Regions from separate parts of the Paenibacillus anseongensis genome, predicted to be linked through region 1. Evidence: riboswitches for the same ligand, from Rfam matches in the RefSeq annotation. Region 1 holds a riboswitch; each other region holds the start of a gene.

Region 1 (10,270 bases):
AATTTGGCCAAATGTAACGGATGCTCCTACTGAGACGCCAATATCATCTGGTACCTTTATATCTACATCGCCTATCACACCTTGCAGAATAAGCGTTGTTTCCTTTTGCTCTAGTATGGCAAGCGAGAGATCGATATACGTCTCCCCGATAATGTACCACGTTGAACTATTGCGCATAATCCAAGGCTCACGCCCCAAGCGAACGCTGTCCATCAGCTTCTGCTTCTGAATATAGGTATCATCTTTATGCACTTGCTTGGACCGTATGAAAAAGAATCCTAATGAAATCAAAACGATCGATAAAACAATCGTAATATGATCACCAAACAGAATCACAGCCCCCACGCCGATGAGCACAAAGCCTTTGCGCTCTTTGCGGGAACGGACCCGATGAATGCCCAGCAAGACGAGGATTATCGCAAGGATGGGGAAAAAGCCTATCGTATGATCCAGAAGCAAAAATAGACCGGCGCCAATCAGCACTAGGGCTGTATTCCGGTTGCGGTTGTTTTTGGTTTCTTCGCCCATCGCTGCACCTCCTCTGGCTGCCGATTAATTCGTTCATATAGATTCCTAGCATACCATAAGAATGGACAGCCTCCAAGATGCAAATCCTTGCCCAGCAAGGCTCTAGCATGAGGAATGGAGGCCGGAATCCGGCTGCGCCGCCTACTGTGCGCGGCGCAGTACAATCACGCGAGGCTTATTTCTTGTCGCGCCAATTCTGCTGCAGCTTGCGCAGCTCCTGCTGGAGGTTGTTGCCAGCCTCCTTCAGCGTCTCTTTCGACACGCGCCCCGCCACGCGCAAGCCTTGCAGCGCTTCCCGGCCGAGCTCGCGGCCGGTCGCTTCCAGCTCGCGCAATGTTTCGCGAGCTTCTTCCTTGGACAGCCCGCTTCGCGGCTGTCCCGTTCCTGCTGCGCGGCCGGCACGCAGCGCCGCCAGCTCGTCTGCGAGCGCCAGGCAGACGTCCTGGCTGCTCGCGTATTGCGCGCGGTACTGCGCGCAAGCAGCTTCCAAGCGCAGCTTCTCTTGCAGCGCCATGCGCGCCAGCTCTTCGTCGCCTGCGCGCATGGCCAGCTCGGCCTGCTCGGCGCGCAGCTGCGCCATCTCCTGCGCGTCGACGCTTTGCTTGCGCAGCTCAATCGTACGCTGCAGCGCTTCCTCGTAGCGCTCCTCCAGCTCGGCGATGCCGCGCGATGCTCCGGCGTGTCCAGCGTGGCTGGAGTGGCCGCCTCCCCGTTCATGCAGGTCCAGCTTACTTGCTGCCTCCTGCCAGGCCATATCGGCCATTTTACCAATTCGATCAAATACGCTCATGATCCACACCCCCTATGTTCCTGTTGATTAAAGTCTGAACTCCGCCGAATCATTTTGTTTTTTTAGCAAGCGATAGCCGTAATACATCAACCACACTGCAAACACGATCGCTAGAAATCCAGATAATTTTGTAATTAATATCAAAGCGCCAATACCAAAAATCAGCCATCCCATCTTCTTGCCATGAGTTATCCCCACATAACCAAGCCCCACCATCGCCACAGGAACCAGCAGTCCCATGACATGAAAATGCATGCCAATTTGATGCATACAAATGAGAAAGCCTACTGCTATCAGAATGAGCGCCCAACTTTTTGATCGATTCATGCTCACTATTGCACCGCCCTTCGCGTAATCTTCATGCTACTATCGTAGCCGAAATGGATTCACGTCAAAACGGACTCCCGACTGTTTTTGTACCTAGACCTAAGTCCAGTATGGTCTAAGACCTCTAACCATATTTTGGGCGTTGTTTCCATTATTCTATCAATGATAGAATATTTGAAGCCGAGTCCGGTGCACAGACAAAGTGCCGGTACGGGGGACGATTTACATGGGGTGAATATTTGCTCTGTACGCAGAGCAGACTAGGGAGAACCTTCTTCCCGAACCCGTCAACTAACCTCGGAGGCTCATTTTGAAGGAGGATTACCAATTGAATATGTTTACAAAAGGGTTAGCGTGCCTTGCTGTGTCCGCCACAGTTTTGGCAGGAGGCTTTCTTTCCCCATTTCCGGGACATGCTTATGCAGCAGCCGCGAGTATGGACGTGAAAGTGCAAGTCAACGATGACCTGGTTCAATTTCCGGATGCCCAGCCTTATTTGGATGACAACCACGCTACACAAGTACCGATCCGTTTCGTAACAGAGAAACTGGGTTATGATGTACAATGGCAAAAGGAAGGCGACGCAATTAAAGTCACACTGAACAATGACAAGCATTCTATTTCCTTGGTGTCAGGTCAAAAAGAGGCCGAAATCGATAGCACTCCTGTCGAGATGGACACACACGCTGAGTTCCAAAATGGACGTGTCTACGTGCCGCTTCGGTTCTTAAGCAATGCTTCCGACATTCCCGTTCAGTGGGATGCAAGCAGCAACTTAGCGATTTTAAGTAAAGACGGCAATCATCACGCACCTGATTATGAGCTATTTGAGTCAACAGCTTACTCCGCTGATCCTTCTGAAAATGGAGGCTTTGGAGCATTGGACTATATGGGGAATCCATTAGGAATCGGAACCGTCGCTGTAGATCCATCGGTTATTCCACTTGGATCTAAGCTCTATATAGAAGGTTATGATTTCAACGGCCTGCCAAAAGGCGGCATGTATGCTTATGCAACGGATACCGGTGGTTCCATCAAAGGCAAACGCGTTGATATTTACATTCCAGGCTCCCAGCAGTCCTTACGCAAATTCGGCTTCCAAACTGTAAAAGTGTACAAACTAAACCCGTGATGATCACGGGTTTTTTAATTTTGATGAACGTACTGAAGGCCTCGCGTGAACTGTGATGCTATTCCGGGCAAGTCAGGAATCTATGGATCTATTCGGTTGAATCGCCTCTAAGGAACTGTAGTCCGCTATTATTGCGGAAAAACGCGCATTTCTCTTTCGCGACGAAACTACAGGCTCTTATTTGTCCTCAAAATGGTGCAATTTTCAGGACATCAGTAATCGGCAAAATAACGAAACTGTAGTTCCCCTCGGGTAGCCGAAAAGGTGTTTTCCCCTGAAATAAGGCCCCACAGTTCCCTGAAATAGCGCCCCATCTCCCTTTCAGGTCGTGGGGAGCTTGCAAGTGCAGTGAGAGAGCCGTGCGAGTGCAGCCCGGAAAACTCTCAGCGGAACTACAGTCCGCTATTTGTTTGAAAAGCTCGCTTCCGATCCAGCGAGGGGAACTGGAGTCCTCTATTTCCTCGTTTTCGGCTGAAAAGCGAGGAAACATGGGGAAATAGGACCCCATAGTTCCCCTAAGCCAGCCGAGAAGGCGGTTTTCCCTGAAATAGCGCCCCACAGTTCCCTTTCAGCTGGTGGGGAGTGTACAAGTGCCGTGTAAGAGCCGTGCGGGGGCAACCCGATTCAGGCCGGGAGACGTGCGAGTGCAACCCGGAATCCTTCAGCGGAACTACAGTCCTCTATCTCCTCATTTCTCCACAGATAGCGCACTAACAAAAAACGGCCCCGGAACACCGGGACCGAATCCTAAAAGAAATCCGCCAAATACGTCGTACGCTGCGGAATAGCCGCTTCCAACCGAGTCACAAGCTCCTGCGAGCCTTGAAGCCGCTCGATTTTGGCCATAAAGCCCGCCTTTTGATAACTCATAAATAAGGCAGTCAACGTTTGAATACTACAGCTCAGTATACGCTCATCCGCTGGTTGCTCACCCTCAGCTAACTTGATGACCTCCGCTTTTTCCCCACCACTGCCTGTGAATTGCAATTGGAAAACGCCATCGTTCCAGTCCGCATGCGGATCAGAAATCCGCAAATAGATCGGCTCAACCTCCTTGCGCGGTTCAAACCGATACTGCTTCAAGAAAGCTTCCACATCGATAATACGCGCCGAAAAATACGTGATTTTCTCCTGCTTGAACTTAGGATCATGTACCAGGAAAGGAAGCTGATCATCCGCTGGCGCTTTAACCTCCACCCTCGAGATCATGGAATCATGATCGGCTATGAACTTCCATAACCCGCGTCTCGTTTCTTCATCCAGAAACACCATCTCATGTATCGTCGCCGTATACTCTTTTACTTGATAAAAGACGTACCCCGTCCGTTCACCCTTGGCATTTACATAGAGGGCTACCGTACCTTTTTTGTTTTTAAAATATCGGTTGTTCCACCAACTTGCGTCCCGCTCCATCATTCCATTGAATTGCTGGGCATACTTCTCATAAATAGGATTCAAAAGCTCCCATTCCCTCGTCACACGAACGATTGAACTGCCTTCGGGAGCATGGAATTTCGGAAGTTTATCCGAAGGAATTTCATATTTCAGGTAGTCAATATACGTCTCCCAGCCATACTTCCGATAAAATTCGAACTTAAACGGAGATAGAAAGGAGACGGTCTGCCCTTGCTCTTTCATCACCTTGAGCGCCTGAAGCAGCAGCTTCGCGACCATCCCGTTGCGCCTGTACTCCGGCCATGTTGCTACTCCCGCAATACCGCCCATGGCAAAACGCTGACCATTCAGCCACGTATGAAATTGGTTAATTTGAAGCTTAGCAGCTAGTTTCCCCTGAACAAAATAGCCCCAAATTTGCTTTGGATCTGTCCAACTGCTGCGATCATCCTGCTCTTCTGCGCTCAGCTCATATTGAAAAGCAAACTGGGATAATGCAAGACTTTCCGGCAATTCCTGTTGTTCCAATGTTCGAATTTCACTCATTATGTATCACCTCATGTACAAGTATACTGGAAAATCATTGACAATACCTATGCCTAATTAGGCGCTCTCCATTTAGAAATCAGGGCATACGTCCAATCAACGAATGTCTCTACGTCATATGATGTTGATGTATAGTGATTCAACCCACTTAAATACTTAAGAACCGGAGGGGATACTATGTCATATGCAGCTGGTTGTGGTACTGGGTACGGATCTGGATACGGATCTGTAGGTGTCGTTCTTGTCCTTTATGTTCTGCTTGTTATCATCTTGGCTACTTTCGCAATCTAATTTTGCTTTCATTCTAACCTGACAATTCCTTGTAAAAAGACCTGCCTACACCAACTTCTTTGACAGAGGTGAGTGATCGGCAGGTCTTTTTTTATTTGATCGGATAGATAAGAACACGTTCGCCCCTCGCAAAACCTGAGCCTCCGGCAGGCAGTTGAATCAAACAATCCGCATCTTTAATGGAAACCATGATGCTGGACTTATCAATGCCGGAAGGCTTAACCCGCAAACAACCATTCTCCACATGTGTTGTCCCTCGGACATAACGCGGGAATGCCGAGCCTTTGTCGTAATCCACATCCAAATAAGCTGTCATGGCTTCCGGGCAAGGCGATGGAGAGCCTGACATCGCTTTAATCAGCGGCTTGGCAAATAGCTCAAAGCCTACAAACGATGCGCCCGGATTACCGGAGAGCGAGAGCAGCAGCCTATTCTCCCAAAAAGCTGCGCTCGTCGGCGTGCCTGGTCGCATCGCCACTTTATTAAACAGGAGCTTGCCCGCAAACCTTCCAAACAAATCCACCAGAACATCATAGTCACCAACAGAGACACCACCGGAAGTGATGACAAGGTCAACCTTGGCTAATGTCTCCAGCAGTGCGATTTCCACCTCTTCTACATTGTCCGACAGCGCCTGCATGATCACCGCTTCTCCGCCCGCTGCTTCGACTTGCGCAGCAAGCATGTAGCTGTTGCTGTTCCGAATTCGCCCAGGCTGCAGCGCTTCCTCAACATTCAATAACTCTGAGCCTGTTGAAAAAATCGCTACTCTCGGTTTGCGGAAAACCGTCACGTAGGAATAACCAAATGTCGCTAATATCGCCGCTTCACCAGGCCCGATTTGTGATCCTTGCGGAAGCAATAACTCCTGCGCAACTATTTCCCCGGCAATAGGAGTTATGTTGCTGCCCATGGGTACATTTTTCTTTATGCAGACCTGAGTCGAGCTTACCCCCGCATCCAGCAAGGGAAGCGCATCCGTCATTTCCAGCATCACCACGCAATCCGCTCCATCTGGAACAGGCGCTCCCGTCATGATCCTGGATGCAGATCCTGAATACACGGTAAGCTCAGGAACCGTTCCGCTTGGAATATGCTCAATGACTCGCAAAATAGCAGGATTGTCTGGCGATGCCTCTTCAATATCCGCAGCGCAAACCGCGTAACCATCCACGCCGGATCTGCGAAAATGAGGCACGGGATGATCGGCATAAATATCCCCGGCTAATCGCCTGTTGAACGCAGCGGACAACGGTACAATTTCCGTTTCGGTAAGTTTGACATATTCGGAAAGCACGCTTCGAGCTTCTTCCACCGAAATGACTTTGCGCCCGAATTTAAGCTTCACATCGCTATTCACTAACGTCCGTTCCTCCTATGGGCTAACCGCCAATTTGCGACATCCGGCGAAGTGTTGGTGTATGAGACTGGCTTTCATTCAGCAGTGCCTGCGCCATCTCATGATTTTGCGGCTTGATGTCCAAAGCACGGAAGAAAAGGTCTTCCATTGCCGAATCATTCCCAATATAAGTTCGAACATTGAATTCATCTGACCAATACAAGCATGGCTTCACATTACCATCTGCCGTAATTCGCAGGCGATTACAGGTCTCGCAGAAGTGGTCGCTGATCGGATGAATGAGCCCGAATGAACCTTGTGCACCTTCGATCCGGAAGTTTTGAGCAGGCCCGTTCCCATACACGGCGTCCGAGGCTATCGCATTCCAACCTTTTTCCTTGCAACGATCCAATACGGTTGACAAGGGCAAATACCGGCTTTTCCAAGCCTCATCCTGATGCCCGATCGGCATATATTCTATGAACCGAACTTGAATCGGACGATCCATCGTCATTTGTAAAAAGTCTTCAATTTCGTCATCATTCATGCCCTTCATAAGGACAACATTCAACTTGATCGGGGTAATGCCCACACGATAAGCTTCTTCAATGCTGGCCAGAACACGGTTAATATCGCCACCTCGGGTGATGAGTGAGAACCGGTCTGCTTTCAAGGAATCCAGGCTTATATTCACACGGGTTAATCCTGCTGCGCGAAGCTTTTCAGCTCTTGAAGCAAAATAAATCCCATTCGTTGTCAACGCAATATCTTCAATCCCGGGTATTTGGGAGAGCATGCCAATCAGTTGTTCCAGGTTTTTACGCACAAGCGGTTCTCCGCCGGTTAATCTCAGCTTTCGGACTCCCAGTCCAGCCAGCACGCGAACAACCTCGGTGATTTCCTCGAATGTTAACAGCTTGTCATCCGGTTCAAATTCCATTCCTTCTTCGGGCATACAATAAACACAACGAAGATTACAGCGATCCGTAACGGATATTCGCAAGTAATCGTGCATGCGTCCAAAACGATCCATCAACAGCTTCGGCATGAAGTTCACCTTCTCTCCAGTCCATTATGACACATTTTTCTACTAAAACCTACACTCATGATAGATTCTCTAACATAAACTTGTATTCATCCGGTGTATTCACATTCGTTACAAACTTTGACGGCAGATTTAACTTTTCAAAAAAAGCATTCTCCACAGGCAACCAGTCGATATGATCCAACAATCCCATCAATCGATATTGCTCCTGCTTTAATAGCACCTCAGCCTCAGATCCAACTAATCTGGAGTATATCCCATGGAGCGGATGCACCTTGCCATCTATGACCGGAATAACTGCATCAACATTGGCTTCTTGGCACAATTGTCTCATAGCTTCTGCGGCTTCGGATGAAATGAACGGCATATCACAACCGACAATCCACATGAATTCTTCAGTTACGGCTTGCGCAGCTGCATGAATTCCGCTTAGAGGCCCTTTTTGAACATATATATCTGACACCCATTGTACATTCATAGGAATAGAATTAGTTGCTAGAAGTAACTGGAACGCCTCGGGTTCATTCGATACGACAATCGTCTGGTTGCAGATACGGGACATTTCCGTAAGCTGACGAAGAAGCAAGGGCTGATCTTGAACAGGAAGCAGCGCCTTGCTTCTTCCCCCCATGCGGCGATTGAGCCCTCCGGCCAAAATAACACCTGTCATCATAATTCGAGTTCCGCCAACCGTTTCGTGAAGGATTTCTTCCAGCTTTCTGACAGAGCTTCCGTTTGTACGAGACGTTGAGCTCCATCCTTGCTCATTTTATCGTGATACTTGATTTGATTCGCATAGGCCAGCGTAACGCCGTCAGCATCTTTGGCGACAAGCTTCACTTGTGAACTTCTCGAGAGAAACCCTTCTTGCAAAACTCTGAAATAGAAACCGGTAAATCCTGTTTCTTGCATTTGCAGAGGAGTTTTAGCCCACTCCAGACGTTTGCCTACTTTAAAACAAGGCTGGCGCGGCTGCGAGACCTGAACAATCACTTCGTCAATAGCATAAATGTCACCAATGCAAACGTCCGTCTCCAGAAAACCGCGCACCGTTAAATTTTCACCAAAAGCACCCGCTTCCAGCTTGCGGCCAAGCACTTCCTCCCAGTAAGCATAATGCTCCTCGGGGTAAACACACAGTGCTTTATCAACGCCGCCGTGCACCGTTAAATCGGCTTGCCCGTCCCCGTCCAATTGGGTTTTGGACACATACAAAGATGAGCTGACCGGGGACTTGTATATGCCCGTGACCAGCTCTTTGCCTTGATATTCAACAATTTGTGGTTTGCCCACATTCACCGATACGATTTCCAACGTTACTCCTCATTTCCAAGCAGGGTCTTTGACATAACTATATCAAAAACCACCTAGAAAGTCAGTTTCAGTTTCTTGCCATTTCATTCCCATTACGCATTGTTAGATCGATCTACCCAAGCATCATTATCGTAGCCTCTAACTTCCCAATACCCCATGTGCTCCTTCTCAATAAGCTCAATCGCTTGGAGCCATTTGACAGATTTATACGCATACATCTGCGGAACGATCAGCCGGACGGGACCTCCTAATTTTTGTGGAATCGGCTTGCCATCCAGCATCACAGCAACCATAATGTCGTCACCTTCAGCTTGTTCCAACGAAAGGGCATCGGTATACACCTTGTCACCGGAATAAAATTTCACAAATTTCGCCTTGGACTGCACACCCGCTGCTGCTAAAAACTGCTTAAGCGGTATGCCTTCCCACGTACAATTATAAATGGACCAGCCGGTCACACAATGGAAGTTGCTAACCTGTACCGTTCGTTTCAACTTCAGAAACTCTTCCCAGTTCCAAACAGCAGGTTTATCGACTAGACCGGAAATCGCGAATTGCCAATTCTCCGAGGAAAAAGCCGGAATTTCCGTCACCGTATAAATACGGAAATTCCCTTGCGCTCCTCCGCCGACCACAGCGGCGGAGTCCGGCAGCGGCGCAGGCGGCGGCAGCATGCTGTTGCCGTCGCCTGCGACATACTCGGCGGTCGACGAACCGCCGGTGTCGAAAGCGCCTTTTATCCAGCGATAAAAGGCGGGGCCGACCGCGATCACAAGCACCAGTCCTGCGGCAAGCCGCAGGAACGAGGCGCGTGTGATCGGCGACGCCTTCAGCGCGGCGATAACCGCCTGCGCTGCTGAGCGCTCCGCCGTGGCGTCAGACGCCGCCACGGGAGGCACTGCCGCCGGCTGCGCAGCCGGCGGCTTAACGGCAGCGGCGGCTTGATCCAGCCGCTGCTGGCGCTTCAGCCATCTGCTGCGCGAGATGGCGTGGTACACGGCATACGGCACTCCGACCCAGGTCAGCAGGTCATGGATGAGGAGTGCCGCATTGTTTAAAGCCGGTGGCAGGTGACGGAACTGCCACAGGACCACCCCGGACGCTGCCCAGCCGACCAGCAGCGCCAGCACGAAGACCAGATTCGCGCGTTGATTGCGACGCGTGCGAATCTGCCGCCAATGTTTGCGAATCATTGGCGCGTATAAGATCATCAGCAAAATAGAAGCGACACCCAAATAAATGTGAAGCTGCTTCAACGACACTCGGACAATCCCCAAATCTCCGCGAATCGCCCCTATGCTAAGCACAATGCCCGTTATGGTCAGCAGCAGGAGAATCCAGGCATTCCAGCTATGTATAGCATTAAGACGCTTGCCAAAGGATTGCTTTAACCAACCTCTTTTCGACTCCATACGCCCACATCCTATTCAACCAATAGTTTATACCTCTAATCATAACGTACAAATCTTAAAAAAAGCTTACAACTCGCTAAAATTACAAAGTACGCTCGATCCTCAGAACTGCCCTGGCCGCTAGTCGCCTAAAATACCACCTTCTCCATCT
Region 2 (10,270 bases), on a different contig from region 1:
GGTAATCAAGGATCTGGCTGCTCAGGGAGATATGACCATGATGCTGATTACACATGAAATGGATTTCGCGCGCGAGGTTGCCGACCGTATCCTTTTTACAGATGGAGGCTCCATCGTCGAGCAGGGAACGCCAGAGCAAATTTTTGAAAATCCGCAAAGTCCCAGACTACAGTCTTTTTTAAGCCGTTTTCGGCAAACATGGTTTATGGGAGGAATTCCGCAAGCTTCCCCATCAGCTGAGTAAAGGTGGCGATAAAGTGATCCAAATGAAAGTAAATAGCGCTTTTATTCGAAGTGTCAGCCAGCAAGATGGTCAGTATATTTGGCAAGCAGCAATAGATAGTGGAAATCTGGATGTTAACTCGGCATATTGCTATATCATGTTCTGCAAATACTTTTCTGAAACCTGCCGGATTGCAGAAATAGATGGCAAGGTAGTCGGGTTTGTGACCGCATTCATACAACCAACGAACCCAGAAAACTTATTTGTTTGGCAAATCGCTGTCAATGCCGAGCACAGGGGAAAGGGAATTGCCGAATCACTCCTTAGAGATTTAATCTCTGTTAAGAGTTGTGCGAAGGTCCGATATATCGAAACAACGATATCGCCTAGCAATGCTGCATCTATTCAACTGTTTTCCAAATTCGCTCAAGATTTGCATGCGTCGATTGTGAGGAAGGACGGTTTTCCCTCTTCATTATTTCCCGATAACAAACATGAGGATGAGCAGTTAGTTATCATTGGTCCCATTCCAAAGATTAAAAAAGTGTGTTAGTAAATCAAATTTATTTAACATTTAGGAGGAGATACTTAAATGAAGATATTGGACACTGGTAAACCTTCCTTGCATGTATTTGAAATGCTTGAATCAGAAGTTCGAAGCTACTGCCGATCTTTTCCTACTATATTTACGAGAGCTAAGGGATGTACGCTTTGGGATGCTGCTGGCGAAGCATATTTAGATTTTTTTGCTGGTGCAGGTGCGCTGAATTACGGACATAACAACGACGATATCAAGAAAAAGTTGATCGAATATATTCAGCAAGATGGCGTCACACATAGTTTGGATATGGCAACGGCTGCTAAGGAATCTTTTCTTGAGCAGTTCCAAAGGATCATCCTCCAACCAAGAGGACTCTCATACAAAATCCAATTTCCAGGTCCGACCGGTGCCAATTCTGTAGAAAGCGCCCTAAAGCTTGCGCGTAAGGTGACTGGACGTTCTACGATTATTGGCTTTACGAATGCTTTTCATGGCATGACGCTTGGGGCACTGTCGGTTACGGGCAACAAATTTAAAAGAAAAGGCGCTGGTGTACCTTTGCATCACACCGTTTCTATGCCATATGACGGCTATATGAGTGATCAAGTCAATACAATCGAATATATGCGAAATTATATTGACGATAGCGGGAGCGGGGTATCGCTTCCAGCCGCAATTATCGTTGAAACGATTCAAGGTGAAGGAGGAATCAATGTAGCAAGTATAGAGTGGCTGCGCAGTTTGGAGATGTTATGCAAAGAAAAGGGAATTCTGCTCATTGTGGATGATGTTCAGATGGGCTGCGGAAGAACAGGAACTTTCTTCAGCTTCGAGGCGGCAGGAATTAAGCCGGATATCGTATGTCTTTCCAAATCGATTGGTGGTTACGGCTTGCCTATGGCCTTGACTCTCATTGCTCCTGAATTGGATATCTGGGAGCCAGGAGAGCACAACGGTACGTTTCGCGGGAACAACTTAGCTTTTGTTACGGCTGCTGAGGCGTTGAAATATTGGAAAACGAATCAGTTCTCAGATGAGATTTTTGCCAAAGGGGAATTGCTAAAGAGTGGACTACAGGATATGGTCGCTTCATACCCACATTTGAAAGGCCAAGTTAGAGGGCGAGGTCTGATGCAAGGCATTGCTTTTGAGACTCAGGGTTTAGCAGAGAAAATTTGTGAACGGGCTTTCTCCAAAGGATTGATTATGGAAACATCTGGTACGGATAGTGAAGTGGCTAAAATAATGCCTCCTTTAATCATAACTGAAAGCGAACTGAAGAACGGTCTTGAACTACTGTACACCAGCATCAAAGAAATTGCGGCGGAATCATACAGCGGAGAATGGAGGAGAAACAATGATCGTTAGACATCTCAATGATATTGCGGGCACAGAATTAGATGTAGACACGAAAACTTGGAGCAGCAAAAGATTACTTGTAAAAAGCGACCGAGTAGGCTTTTCCTTGCATGACACGACCATTAAAGCAGGTACGGAAACCGAAATATGGTACCAGCATCATATTGAGGCTGTGTATTGCATTCAAGGGGAAGGTGAAATCGAGCTGGCGGAGAGTGGAGATATATACCAGATCAACGCTGGGACCCTTTATGTTTTAAATGGTCACGAGAAGCACTTCCTGCGAGGGAAGACTGAAATGCGGATGATATGTGTGTTTAATCCACCAACTACAGGTCGTGAAGTGCATGATGCTCAAGGCGCATATCCATTAAGCTAAATCACGAAAGGCGGTAGAAGACCATGATGACATCCAAAGGACAAGTGGCATTAAATCATTCCAGTATGCAAGATACGTACCCGTCAAGAATTTATGAGGAACCAAATCTCTTGGAGAGGCAAGACCCAGTCGTTTATGATCATACGATCACTCAGTCCGTAATCAATGAGGAGCAGCTAGCTTTTTATGATAAGAATGGTTATTTGTTTCTAGAGTCCTTTTTTGATCAAAATCAGGTGCAGGTATGGAAAAAGGAGTTAGCAAGACTCTGGGATCAAAGTCGTCTTCTTGAAAAACCAGAAGTAATTAAAGAGCCTGGAAGTGATGAAATTCGATCCATCTTTGCTGTACACCGAGATGATGAAGCATTCAAACAAATCGCTGAGAATAAGCAGATCGAGGCCATAGTTCAGCAAATTTTGGGTAGTAATACTTATGTGCATCAATCTAGAATAAATTTCAAACAAGGCTTTACAGGTAAAGAATTTTATTGGCACTCGGATTTTGAAACCTGGCATGTGGAAGATGGGATGCCGCGGATGAGAGCGCTCAGTTGTTCTATTGCTCTAGAAGATAACACACCAAATAATGGTCCTCTTATGGTAATACCAGGTTCGCATCGTACATTTGTTTCCTGTGTAGGAGAAACGCCTAATGACAATTACAAGACATCGCTTCGCCGTCAGGAATATGGTGTACCTGACCAGAATAGTTTGAGATACCTGGCGGGGCAAGGGGGGATCATTGCTCCAACTGGAAAAGCTGGATCCATCCTATTGTTCGATTGTAATTTGATGCATGGCTCCAATAGCAACATTACCCCAGATCCGCGAAGCAATGTTTTTATTGTTTACAATAGTGTACTAAATAAGCTGAATGCGCCTTATTCCGGCAAACAACCTAGACCAAACTTCATCGCTAGTCGGTAATTATCAGGTTGGGGCCCGCCTTTCGGCGGGTCCTATAATCGAAAGGATGATGTTGTGTTCACGATCATATGCAGCATTCTTGTGATTCAGATCGTCTATGTGTCTTGTTTTACACTTCGCATGATCTTGACCCTCAAAGGTGAAAAATACACGGCTGCTGCAATCAGTATGCTAGAAATTCTTATCTATGTGATAGGTCTTAATCTCGTTCTAAAATATGTAAACCAACCTGCATGTTTAATCGTTTATGCAATCGGATATGGATTAGGTGTGCTTGCTGGATCATGGATCGAAGAAAAACTGGCTCTAGGATATGTTACGGTTAAAGTTATTACAGATGAGCTGCATCGTTATATGGCGGCTTATCTTCGCAAAGAAGGGTTTGGTGTTACCTCTTGGGTTGGTTGGGGAAGAGATGGTGAGAGAATGGTTTTGGAAGTTCTCGCACGTCGCAAAAATGAGAAGTTTTTGTATGACTGCATCCTGGCTATTGATCATAAAGCATTCATTGTCACTGTGGAGCCCAGAAAACTGCATGGCGGTTTCTGGTTAAATGCTACACGTAAATAAATTGTCATCTTGATAACGCTGAATCCTGACATTCAGGAGCGGAGGAACCATAGTAAACTGCTGCATGCTATTTTATGCACAGTGGGGTGAATCACGGAATCCACCGTGTAGGGCGATTCTCACGTCCAAATCCGACAGCTAACTTCGTAAGCGTATTATTGGTGTGGTTACGAAAATAACGGCGTAAGGCAGTTGCTTTCGTTGCCTTCCATAAGGAGGAGAAAAATTGAATATGTCTGAACAAACTTGCACTGAATATGTTTTGGTTTCCGCACCGAACCGAGCGGGAAAGGAATTTATCAACTTACTAAGAACGAAGGGAATTCAATATTACGCGATTACGAATAACAACTACGGAAAAAAACGCTTGGAAGCGATGGGTGTTGATCGTATTATTATGGTGAATACCGAAGATGTAACCAGCTGGACTCCGCCTGAGATACGAATTAGTAAAGTATATTTATTTGAAGTTAGTTTTAATCTATGCTGTCGATATATTCAAATTTGTAAAGATTGGAATCCGAAGTCCATACATGTGATAACAAAACGTGGGAATGCAAGAGTGACTTACAGAGCTCTAGGAGCTGACCATTTTACATACATCAATAATAATCAAGAAGCATCGCTCCTGCTGCTTCCATAAAGATGCACCCGGACTTAACCTCTTCTTTAACGGACAAGTCCGGTGCTTTCAATAATGATTTGAGAGTTAACTTCAAATTTGATTTGAGAGTAGACGTTTTGCCAATGTTCCCAGTCTTCCTCTTTGCCGAAATATTGACTCAGATAATGAAGTCCAAAGCCGTAGGGGTCAACCTTGGCATTGCGGATTTTATATAACAATTCTTGTGTGGTACTGTTTACGTTTTTTTCAAGCATTTTTTGGATCTGAAGAGTATTGGCGTCCATGACCGTAATTGGGCTTTGTTCAATCATTCCGTTTATTTTGAGATGAAGACTGACGATAGGAATGTCATCTTTCGATATAGAAACATGACGCGACACCCTCGACACGTAAAAGGCCAATCGCTTTCCTTTATAGTTAATAGGAATACCAGATCGGCTAAACTCATTCGCACTCATGTTATACAGTTTTGTTTCTTTCGGGTCTAAGACAAGTTTTTCTTTCATTTTATCAAGTAAAGAAAGCTTCTCGACAACATATGAATCCCCATCAAATCTAATGATGGGAAGGTAAGGATCAAGTCCCTTTTCTTTAAATCGACGGAAATTATCGAAGAGAAGAGCAGTCACGGTGTAAGGTGAAACCGTTCCTTCTTTGCCAAAGGTTAAGTAAAAGGAGTTGCCCGCCAATCTTTCTGTTGATGGATTCTCTTTTAGCAGTTTGTTTGCGCTCGGTTCGGCTAATGCCATATAGGCTATCAGCTGAATGTCTCTTCTTCTGGCAAGCCAATTGAGCGGTTCTTCCATCGACTCTTTTACTAGGCTGTTACCGAATAAGAACATCCGGCAATGTCCGAAATCGAGCTCTTTATCGACATGAGCTTTGATATTTCTAACTGCTTCGGCTATACTTGGGGCTTCCAAATGCTCGATTTGACTCTCCGCTAGCCCTTCACCAATCTTGGATGCTGGTATCGCGAGGCGAAGTGTTACCAAATAAGGATTTTCCTTATCTCCAGTCCAATCCACCCCCATAGCTACTACAAAGAATCTTTTATCAATGTCCTTAAAGCTACAACCTCCAAGGCAAAAGCAAAGGTAGAGCATAATGACAAGTAATAATATCCTCATGAAAAGGCGTTCTCCTTCTTTTTTCTCCATACAAAATAAAGCATCATAAAGACGAATATCATTTCAGTGAAAAAACGGGCCATGAGCCAAATCTCAGAGATAACCTGGTTTCTTTCTACGTTTACAAAGCGCATAAAAATGAAAGACAAGATCCCAGCACCTAAACCTAACCATATATTTATCTTGGGTACCGGCTCTTCTTCTACAGCTACTGAATGATTAATTGTATATCTAATGAACATGATGGCTGTGTGCCAAGTGTTCATAACAAAGAGCAATGATATTCCAGTGAAGAGCAGTAAAAAGACAAATAAAACCCGATTAATGAATCCATACTCCATAATCATGGAATCTGCCGTCATACTCCAAATGTAAACGTAATCGCCAACACCAACTGTACCGTGAAATCCGATAGGCACGAAAAAAGTAACCAATAAGAAGAAACATCCGAATAGGGGAACGACCCAACGATTTCGGAAGTGAAATCCATCGCTATGCAAGCGATTAAAAAGAACTAGGCTGAAATGACCAGAAAACAGAAATGTGGCCGAAACAATCGTTTTGAAGGATGGTGGTTTGTTTACATATCCAGCAACGTATCGGACTGCGTCCCAACTAAAGTTTTCATTAACCATAGCTTTAACTAGAAATAATAGAAGGAAAGGAGAGATGATAAGCATCATGATTTCATGTATAAACTGGACGGATCGGGTTGACCGGGTACTCGCCCATAACGCAGCACTAACCATGAGAAATAAATTTATGTAAGGATTTACGTCTGGATAAAAGAACATTCGAGCTGTCTCTGAATAGGCATATATAACGATGATTCCGGCTGGAAGCCAGATAAATAAACCTACAAACAAGGTGTTGACAATGGTAAACCATCTTGGGAGGTATAGATCGCATATTTCCGGAAAGCCTAGTCCAGGAAACCTTTCAAAACAAGCCATTATCACGAATGAAATGATGGAGCCAATCACCATTGCTAAGAGCATACCTGAAATTGCGCCATTAAAACGATCTCTTATGAGTATTGTTGGAACGAACATCATGATATTAATCATTCCAACATAGAGCACATGATAATAAGTATATCGAGACATCGATTAGTTGCTCTCCTTTCTATAGTGATGAGCTTTCGCTTCTAACTTTGGAATGTAGTAAGCAAAATAGGGGAGACCAAAACTTCTAAGATTACACCAATAAACTATTAATGCAAAGAATGAAACTACAACCCCTAATAAACCATAGAAAATTGAGACTATCACAAAGATGTATTTAATAAAACGTACCGAATAGCCAAAGCCGTTGTTCGGTATTACGAAATTAGAGATTGCAACAACTGAAGTGACGATAATCATGATGCTACTAACCAAGCCCGCCTGTTGAATGGCTTGACCCAGAATTAAACCGCCAACGGTTGTTGCCGTAGAACCGATATAACGCGGCAAGCGAAGGCTTGCCTCATTCAACGCTTCAATCATAAATAGCATAATGAAAACTTCAATAAATGATGGATAGGGGACCACTACTCGACTGCCTGCAATCGAAAGTGTTAATTGGACGCGAAGTATCTCTGGATTATATGAGACAATGGCTATATAGAGGGCTGGTAAGGTAATTGTAAGGAGCATGGCAAAATATCTAAGAATAAGCAGAAATTTGCTCATCCAATATGATTCATAATCATCATCCATCGCATGGAGAAAATCGATTAGTCGAACAGGAAGAAGCAGACCGAAGCGACTTCCGTCCTGCAGCAGGGCTACTTTTCCCCGTTCGATCATAATTGCAATTCGATCAGGTCTTTCTGTTTGGAGAATGATTGGGAATAGCCTGTGTCTCTTTCCCGAAAGTGCCTGTAAGAGTTGACCCGCTGCACGGAGAGTCCTGATTTGTACACTGTTTATCCGCTCATTTAATAAATCCAGTACCTCATTATTAATTAAATTTTTATCGTAAAGAACACTAATTCGCGTTTTTGAGTGATCTCCTATGATGTGTTGCTCTACTGAGAGAGAAGGTACATTATATCGCATGCGTATAAGGCTGATGTTAAGATCTAAATCTTCTGTGAGAGCAGTCTGAGGACCTTGCAATGATGCCTCTATTTGAACGGTATCAGGCTTGTCCTGAAACTTCCGTTGGACATAGAAGCGAAATACGGTGTCCTCAATTTTGAATAAGAGCGTACCATTCAGCAGCAATTGTGTCCAATATTCAGTCTGATTGGCTATCCCATAATTGGGATTAGTGTTAATCATGCGTTCAAATTCTTCAGGTTGGAAACAATAGGAATATGGAATGATCAACCCATCTTTAATCAGTGTCTGATCACAAAGCTCAGGGAAGTAAACAAGCTCCATCTGGATGTATCCGTTATCCAGTGTGTCATAAAAGAGATCGGATGGATTATTTAGTTCAGCAAGAATTTGTTCGATCATGTTATTCCCTCCAATTCCTTACGTTACCATATTAGCTTTCCCTGTACATGGATTGAGCATACGAAATATAACTGAGTTAAAGCGGATCTTTAATCATTATAACAACCTCCGTCTTCATGAAATAAATACGGGGGTATTTGTTAATAATAGTAAAGATTTATTCAAAGAGGGTGATGATAACATGAAAGAGACTCATGATGATGAGTTGGAATCTGGGGATTTTGAACTGAGTGTTGCCCAAATTAAAGATTATTTTGCTTGTACGGAGGATTTAAAGGTTCAAAAGTTCATTTATAACAGCCAATCGTGCTCATTGTTATACCTTGAAGACCTTGTAAAAACAGAGTTAATGCAATCAAATGTTATTAAACCATTGCTGGAATCAAACTCTGGAAATATTGAACAGATTTTTTCATCAATTGAAGCCAAGAAGTCGTCTGATATTCATCAAATAGGGAAATATTTACTTGATGGATTTTGCGCTATTGTGATTGAGAACGAAGTAGCTGCAATCATGATGTCTGTTGCTCAAACGCAAGGCCGGTCAATCCAAGAACCCAAAGATGAACAAATCATTAAGGGATCACACGAAGGCTTTGTAGAAAATATAAGTACGAATATTTATTTGCTTCGCAATCGGATCAAAAGTCCCAAGTTGAAGGTGAGGTATTACACCTTAGGCAATGTCACGAATACGAAAGTGGCTATGATCTATATGGAAAACAGAGCCGACCCTTTAATAGTAAATGAATGTGAGAAGAGGATTTCAGCTTTCGATCTTGATTATTTATATTCCGTAGGTAACATTGATGAAATGATCGAAGAGCACCCCTTATCGCCTTTTCCGCAATCTCTGCAGACCGAAAGACCTGATAGAGCAGTTTCTTATTTAATGGAAGGGAAAATAAATATTATCGTTGACGGCATGCCAAGTGTGTTAGTTCTTCCTATCACATTTTTTTCATTTTTTCAATCGCCGGATGATTACAACGGCAGATGGATTTTAGGATCGTTTTTTCGAATCATTCGATTTATTAGCTTTATTCTCGCAGTCAGTATGCCAGCAATCTATATTGCAATCGTCTCGTACCATTCAGAAGTGCTCCCTATAGGAATTCTTTATTCCATTCAGGTTTCTTTAGCGTACGTTCCATTACCACCTATTTTAGAAGCGCTCGTTATGCAAATCCTTCTAGAATTGTTGAAAGAGGCTGCAATTCGCTTGCCATCTCCCATTGCTCAAACGATTGGTATTGTGGGGGGGCTTGTGATTGGAACGGCAGTTGTTGAAGCCCATCTTGTCTCTAATACAATGATTGTTGTCATTGGATTGACAGCGATTGCATCATTTGCAACCCCGTTAAATGAATTTGGAACAAGCTTGAGAATCTTAGGATTCCCAACTATGCTTGCTGCCGCATTATTTGGATTATTCGGGATTTCCATCATGATGATGGTCATTTTCATTCATCTATGCAAAATTGAGACATTGGGGGTACCTTATTTTGCACCTTTCGGTCCTTATCATGGCAAACAGGGACTGAAGGATATTTTTTTACGACTCCCTATATGGAAGGGGAATAACAACTCGCAATCCTTTGAATCTGGCCGCACAAACAAGTCATATTTCAGGAGGTGGAAGCGCACTTGAATATCTCTATAACGAGATCCCAATTGTTTTTTTTAATTATCAAAACACAAATTGGAATTGGACTCCTATCTCTGCCATCCAAAATTCAGAGCTCAGCGAAAGGGGATGCCTGGATCTCGGTTCTTATCGCTGGAGGCATTATACAGCTTTTGCTTTTTATTTACTCGAGATTGCTTCGGAAATTTCCTGATCTTACCTTTAGTAGAATTACAGTGGAACTTTTTGGTTCTTATATTGGTAAGGTAATAAATATCATATACTATGTTTTTTTTATTTTCATAGCTGCTTATGCAACCACGCTTTATGTACAGTTGGTGCATACGTGGATGCTAACATACACACCTAGCTGGGTTCTAGAATTCCTAATTATTGGAACTGGTGTATACTTAGCTCATGAAAATTTGCGTGTTATTGCA
Region 3 (10,270 bases), on a different contig from region 1:
TGCAGATTGACGAATTTATTTTCGGAAGTGAAACGATTTCCCAACTAGCTGTACGTGCTGCCTTCAACCCTGGAAGTTCAAAAATCTTAACACAGCTATTGACGCGTACGTACGGACAAGATCTTTACGAAATACCCACAGATGTTCATTGGTTGACATTTCATGATGCCTTTCAAGATCTGTTGAGTAAAGGTGCCACATTAATATCAGATGGAGGAAATCTCTCAATTAACAAAAGGCTTCATGAGAAAATTCCTGTAACTGCAAGATTGTTTGTTATATGTGACAAGGAGACCTATCGACAACTGACAATATCGTCCGCTTCTAATTGTAATAAATAAATGCAGATCTATAGAAAATAATCACTTGAGACAGAAATTTCTGGTAATTGGCTTTTACAAACTGTTAACATTAAAAGTATACGGTGAAACATGCAGGAGGATAACCTTTTATGGAACATGGTAGCGGCTCTTTAGGAAGTTTGATTCTTGTAGTTACAATCTCTTTCTTAGTTCCAATTTTGCTCTATCAGCTTCGCTTAAGAGTTGTCCCGGTCGTTGTAGCTGAAATAGCAGCAGGACTTCTTATCGGAAAAAGCGGTTTCAATCTGGTAGGCCATGATCCTTGGGTAGAACTCCTTTCGCTGTTAGGTTTTATTTATCTAATGTTTCTGAGCGGTGTAGAAATCGATTTTAATACATTTGTTAAAAAGGATAAGATGAATAGCGGCTCCTTTCACCCTTTATCCGTAGCCATCTTCGTTTTTATTGGCATCTTCATGCTAGCAGGAATTTTGTCATTGGTATTAATCACTTTTGGCTTGGTCGAACGTGCATTTCTAATGACTTTAATTATTGGCACTATCTCGCTAGGCGTAGTCGTTCCCGTCTTGAAAGAGCGAAAGCTGCTAAGTACAAGTCTTGGGCAAATCCTCCTGTTGGTTGCTGTACTTGCGGATTTATTCACCATGATCCTCTTGGCGTTTTATGTCAGTTTCCTATCCAGAAATATGTCCAAGCTGCTCCTGCTTTTGTTGTTTTTCTTATTGGTTCTCTTCATCTATGTTATAGTAAAACGCTTTGCAACAGGGAAAGTTTTCAAAATTCTGGGCGAAAGCTCCATACAATTCGGTACAAGAGCCATTTTTACTTTAATTCTCGTCATTGTATTTTTATCTGAGAGTTTGGGTGTTGAAAGCATTTTAGGTGCATTCCTCGCCGGAATCATTGTCTCTTTGTTACAGCCAAAGAAAGAATTTATTCATCAACTGGAGTCGTTCGGATACGGATTTTTAATCCCCATTTTTTTTGTCATGGTAGGTGCTAAGCTCGATTTAAAATACTTATTTGCAGATTTAAAAATTCTATTGACCATTCCACTTCTTATGATTGTGATGTTTCTTGCTAAAATAATTCCCATGTTGTTATTAAAAAAATGGTTCAGTTGGCAGGAAGTTCTTAGTTCCGGGATCCTGCTTTCTTCTACACTTAGCTTAGTTATAGCTGCAGCAACACTTGCCTTGGACCTGCATGTCATCGGAGAATCCCTTCATAGCGCATTGATACTGGTAGCTATCCTTACTTGTCTACTGTTTCCCGTCCTTTTCAACAAACTCGCACCTAAACCATATATACGTAAAAAAATGATTTCCATTATAGGTTTAAATCATATCTCCATGCCCGTTGCACAAGACTTTATAGCTGAAGATGTGTATCGTATTCAGGTCTTCACAGCAAGCGATTTAACTAACAGCGATACCCAACTTGAACATAGGGATCCCGCTTATATTCATCATATTCCTATTCTGAATGAAACGACTTTGAAACAACATGGCGCATTTGATGCAGATATTGTTGTCATTGCAACAATGGATGATGCCTTTAACATACAACTGGCAAATAAAATGAAGACAGAAGAGCCTGATAAAAGGCTCCTGGTTCGCATTGAAGCGCCAGAAGCTCAGGCTGATATGGCAGGTACAGGGCTCGAGGTGTTTTCCACTTTATTCGCGGCTCGTACTGTGCTTCGAGCATTAATTGACAGCCCCGGCGCACTGAAGCTAATAACAGAAGAAGAAGGTACTATTTTCGAAGTGCAAATCCATCATCTTCCCTATCGGACAACTCTCCTACGCCAACTACCTCGATTAGAAAACATATTAATTTTACGAATTTACCGAGGACAATCGTATCTGATCCCCCACGGTAACACAGAAATTCGTCTTGGAGACCGTTTATTAATTAGCGGAAATGCCGAGCAAATCGAAGCATTTCGTGAAATGGTTACCTGAGTTAGTAATTACTAGGATAGAATTCTTGAAATTGAAAACACTATGGTAAAATATTCACGGAGGAAAACTCAATGTGGACGATTGTTTGGAATTCAATCGCTTTGGCTTTTGTTGGAACCTTACTATTAAGAATTGCTGGTCGAAAATCCATATCTCAAATGACTACTCCTCAGCTCGCCATCTTATTATCCATTGGTTCTATCCTTGGTTCAGAAGTTGGCGACAAAGGATTGGCTAATTCCATTTTAGGTACAAGTATCTTCATTGTCTTTTTAGTGTTTATGGAATGGATAACGCTCAAATGGAAAGTTGCCGAACACCTTTTAAAAGGAAAGCCTATCTTCGTCATATCTGACGGTGTATTAAACATTAAAAATATGAAAAGTATTCGTCTAAGTACCGAAGATTTAGAGAAACGCTTACGTATGGCAGGAATCAGCCGTATTGATGATGTCAAGTCAGGAACTATTGAAGCCAATGGAGAGCTAGGGTATGAGTTAATGCCACATGCTAGACCTATAACCATGGGTGACTTCGAAAAATTTATGTTGATTAATTTTCCTAATTTATCTGTCCAAAACATACAGAGTCAAGAAACAGATACTCTCTTTACTGAATCAAAAAATAATATTCATTAGGAAAAGCGAAGTACAAGAGTAGCCAGTTGATTACCGGCTCTTCTTGTACTTCATTTTTTGTATACTGACGTTATCCTTTACCCACTTTGAAAAAGGTGATATTTTCAACTTGATACCTAAAGATTCTCCTCAGGATCAAACTAATTAAGTTTCACTCTGTATGCTCAAAAGTTCATCCAATTTCTTCATGCGCCTATCGTCTCTGCTTCTTAATGATTTCTCATCTTGCCTGAGTGCGATCATTAAGGATACACACATGCCTATGATAATGATGGCGAATGGGAGCGCAGCGATGATAGAAGCCGTCTGTAAGCCACTTAGGCCTCCACTAATTAACAATACAATCGCCATGGACGATTGCAGCCCCCCCCATACAATCTTGACTTTGTTCGACGGATTAGGATCTCCTTTCGTAGAAAGCATTCCGAGAACGAATGTAGCAGAGTCGGCAGATGTAATGAAAAAAGTGATAATCAGAATAGTAGCTATAAGCGCTATGATATGACCTATGGGCAGCTGCTGTAACGTTAAGAACAAAGCAGATGTAACATCTTGTTTAGCCGCGGCAGCTATCGGAAACTGATCAAATAATTCCAAGTGAAGCCCTGTTCCACCGAATACGGAAAACCACATGAAGCTAAACAGGCTAGGCACTAAGAGTACACCTAAAACAAATTCTTTAATCGTTCTGCCTTTGGATACTCGGGCGATGAAGGTGCCAACAAAAGGGCCCCAAGCGATCCACCATGCCCAATAAAATAAAGTCCAAACACCAACCCAGGTTCCTTGTGTAAAAGGAGTCATTCTCAAGCTCATATACACAAGATTCTGCAGATAACCACCTAATGTCGATGTAAATAGATCTAAAATAAACGAAGTTGGACCAACTAGGAATACGAATGCCATTAATAAGACAGCAATGAGCAGATTTGCATTGCTTAATATTCGGATTCCCTTATCTAATCCAGTAGTTGCAGAGATTAAAAATAAGACAGTTACAATGCCAATAATGACTACTTGAACCACAGGTTGAATTGAAATACCAAACATGTGATTTAAGCCACCGTTAATTTGAAGTGCTCCCAGTCCTAGCGAAGTGGCTACTCCGAATGCAGTTGCAATAATAGCAAGGATGTCAATAACTGCTCCAATTCCTCCCTCGGATAGTTTTCCAATTAAAGGCGAGAAGACAGCACTTATAAGCCCTTTTTTATCATGCCGGAATTGGAAATAAGCTAAAGTAAGCGAGATTATTGTATAAATAGCCCATGGATGAACCCCCCAGTGAAAGAAGGAATACCGCATTGCCAAGCGTGCAGCCTCTGTAGAACCTCCAGTCGCTCCTTCAGGCGGTGAAAGATAGTGTGATAACGGCTCAGCTACTCCCCAGAAAACAAGGCCAATCCCCATCCCAGCACTAAAAAGCATGGCAAACCAAGATATGGTTGAATATTCGGGTTCATCTTCGTCTTTCCCTAGCTTAATTCGTCCATACTTACTAAAAGCCAAATAAAAAGCGAAAACCAAGCAGCCAAAAGTCGAGATCAAAAAAAACCATCCAAAATTTCTTATTGACGAGTCAAAAAGCGAAGTTGCTGTCGCAGCAAACTGAACAGGAGCAAATGCTCCACACAATACAAAAATTAAAATAATACCTATTGAAATAGATAGAACCATATTCTCATACCTTTCTTTTCGAGAGTCAGATATAATTTTTACCTACAGAGGGAATTTGATGCACAAATAAAAAACCACTTCGAGATCATTTCTTCTCAAAGTGGTCTATGTCCATTTAGTGGTTTACTTAACTTTAAGTCTTTTTACAAGAGGACTTATTGTTGTTCCTTGAACTAGCAGTGAAAAAACTACATTACTAAACGTCATAGCCAATATTATGTCACGGCCATCAAAACCCGGAGAAATGCTCAAGATTAACGCAATAGACAGTGATCCTTTTAATCCGCCCCATGCAATAATCGGCTTCCAGATGGCAGGTATTTCTTTATCAAAGATAAGGGCAATATAGACAGCAATAAATCTTGCCGTCAGAACAATGAGAATGCTTCCACCGATTTGAATCCACTTTTCAGAGAAATCAATATTTGAAATTTCAAGACCAACCATGAGAAAGATCAATGCGTTCGCAATAAAAGCGATTGTTTCCCAAAAGGAGTCCATTTTATCATGTGTTAAATCGGACATGCCGATATTTTTACCGTAAGTTCCTAACAAGAGTCCTGCAAAAACAACCGAAATGACACCGGAGAAATGGAACATTTCAGCCAACTCAAATGCTCCATAGAACAGGACAATTGAAAGCCCGATCTCCACCAGGTAATTGTCAATGCTTGAGGTTATTTTTGAGGCCATGTAGCCTGTTACAACGCCAATGACTATGCCTCCTAGAACTACTTTAACAAACTCCAATGATCCATGTAATACACCAGACATGCTTAGTACCGTTGTTACCAAGGCTATTTTAAAAAGGACAACAGCTACTCCGTCATTCGCCAAACTCTCTCCTTCAACGATAATGGACAACTTCTTGTTCAAACCCATTGACTTAAAGATCGTTAATACGGAGACCGGGTCTGTGGCTGCCATCAATGCACCAAAGACAAGCGACTTTTGTAAGTCCAGGTCCAATAAGAAATATGAAAGCCCGGCTACCAGAATAAATGTTATAAACGTTCCTAATAACGCCAGTAATAATATCGGACGTTTGTTTTCCTTGATTTCTCCAAAAGGAAGCTTTAGTGCAGCATCTCCAATTAACGCTGACAGGAAAATTAAAATCACAGCTGTTTGAAAGACATGATCCGAAGTCACATAGGTTTTAAATTCATTAAGAACCTGAATGGGGAAAATACCAAGCAAAAGCCCCGCAACAACAAGTAAGGTTGGATAAGGTTGTTTTATTTTATCTGCTACATAAGCGATCGCAACTGCGATTCCGAGCAGTACAAGCCAGTAGTGGATCATTGAAACCTCCTATGATGAGCCTTGCTGTTATTATGTGTAAATTTATGTTTCCTTATCTCCACTACAATTTTTCGGTTGAGTTTTAAGCTTACGTTTTGTATGTACATCTCTTATCGTCGGTTCTTTTAATTCATTTAATGGCCGCTTCCACCCATCATCACATATACAAAAACCATCTTCATCTTTGAACAAAATTTCGATGACCTTTCCTTCTGTTGTTTTCATAATCATAATGTTTCAATCCCATCAGCCTTTTTTTCTACAGCATATTTTTCACAAATAGTTTCCTCTAGCCTCTGTAATTCTTGCCGTCTTGTCTTGGCATTTAGCCGACCGCTTACATTATTTGCTTTCTTATATTCGATTTCTTTTAATTTTAAGTAATCGATTCTTTTTTGAATTTCTTCTAACATAGCGTATGTGGTTAGCATAACTTCCCCCCCAAAAAAATCTATATCACTTAATTTGTACGTCTAATAAACAAGAGGAGCCCCTAAATTGACAGACTCCTCCAAGATGATCTTCTTTATTCTTTTGGCTTAATGTAAAGGCAAGTCTGGAAGATCATTTGCAGAGATCACACTGGTTGCTATTTTCTTTGGTCTGTTCCAAAGTTCTTTACTTCCAGGTAGATCATCGAACCAAGCAGCGTCATCAGGGCAATCTAATATCATAAATTTTCCATATTGCTGATCGCGTGACTGATGATATTTTAAATATGCCTGGCCATCTTCAATTGCTAGTATTTCAATTTTACCAGATGTGTGACTCATGGATAGTCTCACTCTTTTCCCAAGACCGGATGTTAAAGACTTCGCACTTTCAACTAGCCGGTATACTCTTTCTAAAGGTAATACAAACTCTCTATTACCGGCAACAGGACGATTTATAAAAAAATAATACGGCGTTACTCCTGCCCATGATAACTTATCAAGTAATTCAGCTAGGACCAGAGGATCATCGTTAATTCCTTTAAGCACAGGGGTCTGATTGACAACGATTGCGCCTGCATTATGTAAAGCTTCAAAAGCTCTTTTTGCCTCTTTAGTAATTTCTCTTGGGTGATTAATATGTGCCATCACATAAATACGCTTATCGACTGTAGAATATGTTCTTATAAGTTCAAGTAAAGCTTCGTCTTCATAAATCCTCATTGGATTAAAAACAGGAATTTTAGAACCTAACCGAATAATTTCTACATGGTCAATTTTACGTAATTGTTCAATTATTTTCCTGAGTTTCGATGTTGCTAGAATTAAACTATCTCCGCCAGTCAACAATACATTATTAATTTCAGGATGGCTCTCAATATATGCCAATCCGGGATCAACGTTTGTAACTGCTTCTTTCACGTCATTTCGAAACAGCCTTTTGCGGAAGCAATATCGGCAATAGGCACCGCACACTTCAGAAACTAGTAATAAGGCCGTTGTTTTATATTTATGTTGACAACCAGGGACAACATAGTTTGTGTCTTCATCAGAAGCGTCCCAACGTCCATACTCCGATAATTCACCTTCATTAGGGATGATTAGCTTTTTTATCGGATCGTTCGGGTCAGACCAATCAATCAAATTCAAGTAATAATCATTCACACGAAATACGAATTTTTCCGTAATTGCTTTCAGTTTACTTCGTTCCTGTTCTGGAATCTCCGTGATTTTATCAATATCGGTAATATATTTCGGCTGTGCCATAGATGATCCTCCTCGAAAAGCAAATATTCGTTTTTTTGGATGCTTAATTATTCTAAACGATATCCTCCTTTGTCTAGATGGTCATGGATGGGTGTAATAAGACAAATAAAATAGACCCGCATGACGGAGTAGATCGTAAAAAAAATACGATCTACTCCGTTATGAACAGGCCTAATTAAACAAAAAGACCCGTTCTACGGGTCAAAAATGCAATTATTTGCATAATAAAAAACTGACCCATCCACTGCTGACGAGGTTAGCTGCCGGGCTCGGGAAAGATGGTTCCCTACATGAAGATTCGCCCCAGAAAATTGGTTCCCCCGCTTTCCAGAATTTATCAATCCGGAAATTAAGCGTAGTTTTATATTACACAACAATGTTGTATTCGTCAAACATCACACGAAAATTTTCATTACTATAAAATCTAATGTAAAAAGTAAGGAGTGTTAGTTTACTTGTTATATCAAAAAATGAAAACCGATTTGCTTCACCCAATCATTAATTTTTCTTCAACATATCGATAAGGCTGCTTTTTTATGGATTGTGAAAAGGAAAATGCAAGAGTTAATGGACCTAATCGACCAATGAACATTGTAATCATGATGATGATTTTCCCAATTGGAGAAAGTTCATAGGTCAGCCCCATTGACATACCTACTGTGCCAAAAGCAGAGGTAACCTCAAACAATATTTCTAAAAAATCCTTCTGTAATTTATGTTCGGTTAAAGTAAGCAAAAATGCGGAGCTAAGCACCACAAATAGGGATATGATGATGACTGCCAACGCGCGAAGGACCAAATCTTGAACTATTCTTCTCTGAAAAAGCTGAAGTTCTTCCCTCCCACGAACAATTGTCAACACCGCTAACACTAATATTGCAAAGGTACTCGTTTTAATTCCACCACCTGTAGAACCAGAAGAAGCTCCTACGAACATTAAAAAAATCATAAAGAACTGTGAAGCCGCCATCATTGAGGCAATATCAATTGTGTTAAACCCTGCTGTTCGAGGTACTACTCCTTGAAAGAAGCTTGCCCATAACTTCTCAGATAAGCTAAGACTTCCAAATGTTTTGGGATTAGCTATTTCGATAAAGAATATAACTAGTACCCCTAATACAATTAATATAACCGTAGTCGTCAAAACAACCTTTGTATTAAGAGAAAGTTTGCTCCAGCTTTTTTTGTCATACACATCTAAAACAACTGTAAAACCGATGCCACCCAATATAAACAACAAAGCGATCGTGATGTTCACCGTCGGATCTCCGACATACCTGCTTAGACTATCGGACCACAAGGCAAAGCCTGCATTATTGAAAGCTGAGATGGAATGGAAAATGCCATAATAGATGGCACGTGCAGCCCCAAGGTCATTCGACCAGCGAAGAGTCAGTATTAATGCCCCTAAGGATTCTATTATCAAAGCGATCATAAAAATACCCAATATGAGTCTAACGACCCCTTGAGGCGATGACGAATTTGTTGATTGCTGTATCAGTAGTCTCTCTTTTAAACCAATTTTTTTCCCCATAATAATAGCCATTAACACGCCAAAGGTCATGAATCCTAAACCACCAATTTGAATCAAAATCATGATGACGACCTCGCCAAATGTTGAAAATGCATTAGGTGTATCAACAACAATTAACCCCGTTACACAAACTGCTGATGTGGAAGTAAATAGTGCGTTTAAAAAACTAACACGCTGTCCATTCGCAGCTGAAACAGGGAAGTAAAGAAGAACAGCACCGATTAATATTATTAATGCAAAACCAATTATTATAATCCTAGGAGAGGTTAACTTAAATTCCGATACTTTCATTTTACTCTTTTGATCATCCATCAACATACTCCTCAAGTAAATTTAATATGTAAAAATTATAACTGTAAATACCTTCAAGTTAAAACTTAATGTAATCTCATTTCGCCTGCCACCTATATATTTTTTTTCTGACGTATAACAGCTACAATCATTAAAATCAAAGGATACACAATCGTGAAGACTAGCCCCCATTTACCAATAATTTGTATGATTGCATACATCTGCAGCAAGTTTTGTGGAAACATTGCAATAACATAAATAAATGGTACGAGAAAAAATGTAAACAACCTGTGATCGTGCAATCGTAATAATTGACTCATAAAATTAATAGCTAAATAGTAAGACGAAAGCAATGTTGTAAATACAGCAGTTACCCATACAGCTAGAAAAGCGCCATCTAGACGTTCCAAAATGTTGGCAGGCAATGATGTGGTTTTAGCTAATTCCAAGGTTGGCCAAACAAGCTTTTTAATTTCTTCTGACCCGAAGACACCAACCGTGGCAATTACGATGAGGAGATACAACGCTCCAGCTATTGAAATTCCTATATAACTTGCAAGCATAGCTTTTTCTGGTCTCCTCATAGCTGGAACTATTATTGTTATGACAAAAGAACCTTGAAATAAGGCAGCCATCGTAATCCCACCTTTAAAGATACTTTTAGGATCATTCCCCCATGGTGGTAACAGGTTGATCAGATGGGCATCTTTTAGCGAGAACACGACAATCAATAACGCAGGGAATATGATGATAGGGAAATAAAAATGATGGAAATACGCAAAAGTAGTGATATCTGCGCGAGCCGAAAGAGCTGCTAGCAGCAGCATGACGATAACTG

Evidence for each region. Region 1 has a riboswitch for cyclic di-AMP ahead of GON05_RS39745 (stalk domain-containing protein). Riboswitches for the same ligand answer to the same signal wherever they lie in the genome.
Region 2: it holds a riboswitch for cyclic di-AMP, as region 1 does, so the genes downstream of both, GON05_RS33165 (HAD family hydrolase) here and GON05_RS39745 (stalk domain-containing protein) in region 1, are expected to answer to the same signal.
Region 3: it holds a riboswitch for cyclic di-AMP, as region 1 does, so the genes downstream of both, GON05_RS33250 (KamA family radical SAM protein) here and GON05_RS39745 (stalk domain-containing protein) in region 1, are expected to answer to the same signal.

The regions. Positions count from the first base shown of each region.
Region 1 is NZ_WSEM01000012.1:397,599-407,868, forward strand. Features, by position in the region: gene liaF (cell wall-active antibiotics response protein LiaF) at 1-528, opposite strand, end outside; gene GON05_RS14315 (PspA/IM30 family protein) at 704-1,318, opposite strand; gene GON05_RS14320 (LiaF transmembrane domain-containing protein) at 1,346-1,645, opposite strand; cyclic di-AMP (ydaO/yuaA leader) riboswitch at 1,814-1,966, shown strand; gene GON05_RS39745 (stalk domain-containing protein) at 1,980-2,777, shown strand; gene GON05_RS14330 (GNAT family N-acetyltransferase) at 3,525-4,718, opposite strand; gene GON05_RS14335 (sporulation protein YjcZ) at 4,896-5,009, shown strand; gene GON05_RS14340 (molybdopterin molybdotransferase MoeA) at 5,101-6,369, opposite strand; gene moaA (GTP 3',8-cyclase MoaA) at 6,392-7,396, opposite strand; gene mobA (molybdenum cofactor guanylyltransferase) at 7,452-8,066, opposite strand; gene GON05_RS14355 (MOSC domain-containing protein) at 8,063-8,707, opposite strand; gene GON05_RS14360 (molybdopterin-dependent oxidoreductase) at 8,800-10,119, opposite strand.
Region 2 is NZ_WSEM01000034.1:471,256-481,525, reverse strand. Features, by position in the region: gene ehuA (ectoine/hydroxyectoine ABC transporter ATP-binding protein EhuA) at 1-244, shown strand, start outside; gene ectA (diaminobutyrate acetyltransferase) at 267-776, shown strand; gene ectB (diaminobutyrate--2-oxoglutarate transaminase) at 816-2,132, shown strand; gene GON05_RS33180 (ectoine synthase) at 2,122-2,502, shown strand; gene thpD (ectoine hydroxylase) at 2,526-3,431, shown strand; gene GON05_RS33170 (DUF2179 domain-containing protein) at 3,486-4,001, shown strand; cyclic di-AMP (ydaO/yuaA leader) riboswitch at 4,008-4,170, shown strand; gene GON05_RS33165 (HAD family hydrolase) at 4,234-4,644, shown strand; gene GON05_RS33160 (Ger(x)C family spore germination protein) at 4,671-5,756, opposite strand; gene GON05_RS33155 (hypothetical protein) at 5,753-6,862, opposite strand; gene GON05_RS33150 (spore germination protein) at 6,866-8,203, opposite strand; gene GON05_RS33145 (spore germination protein) at 8,385-9,854, shown strand; gene GON05_RS33140 (GerAB/ArcD/ProY family transporter) at 9,839-10,270, shown strand, end outside.
Region 3 is NZ_WSEM01000034.1:485,825-496,094, forward strand. Features, by position in the region: gene GON05_RS33215 (potassium channel family protein) at 1-341, shown strand, start outside; gene GON05_RS33220 (cation:proton antiporter domain-containing protein) at 452-2,290, shown strand; gene GON05_RS33225 (DUF421 domain-containing protein) at 2,362-2,928, shown strand; gene GON05_RS33230 (glycine betaine uptake BCCT transporter) at 3,073-4,605, opposite strand; gene GON05_RS33235 (cation:proton antiporter) at 4,729-5,910, opposite strand; gene GON05_RS33240 (hypothetical protein) at 5,953-6,135, opposite strand; gene GON05_RS33245 (hypothetical protein) at 6,138-6,323, opposite strand; gene GON05_RS33250 (KamA family radical SAM protein) at 6,450-7,607, opposite strand; cyclic di-AMP (ydaO/yuaA leader) riboswitch at 7,838-7,973, opposite strand; gene GON05_RS33255 (TrkH family potassium uptake protein) at 8,095-9,453, opposite strand; gene GON05_RS33260 (GerAB/ArcD/ProY family transporter) at 9,546-10,270, opposite strand, start outside.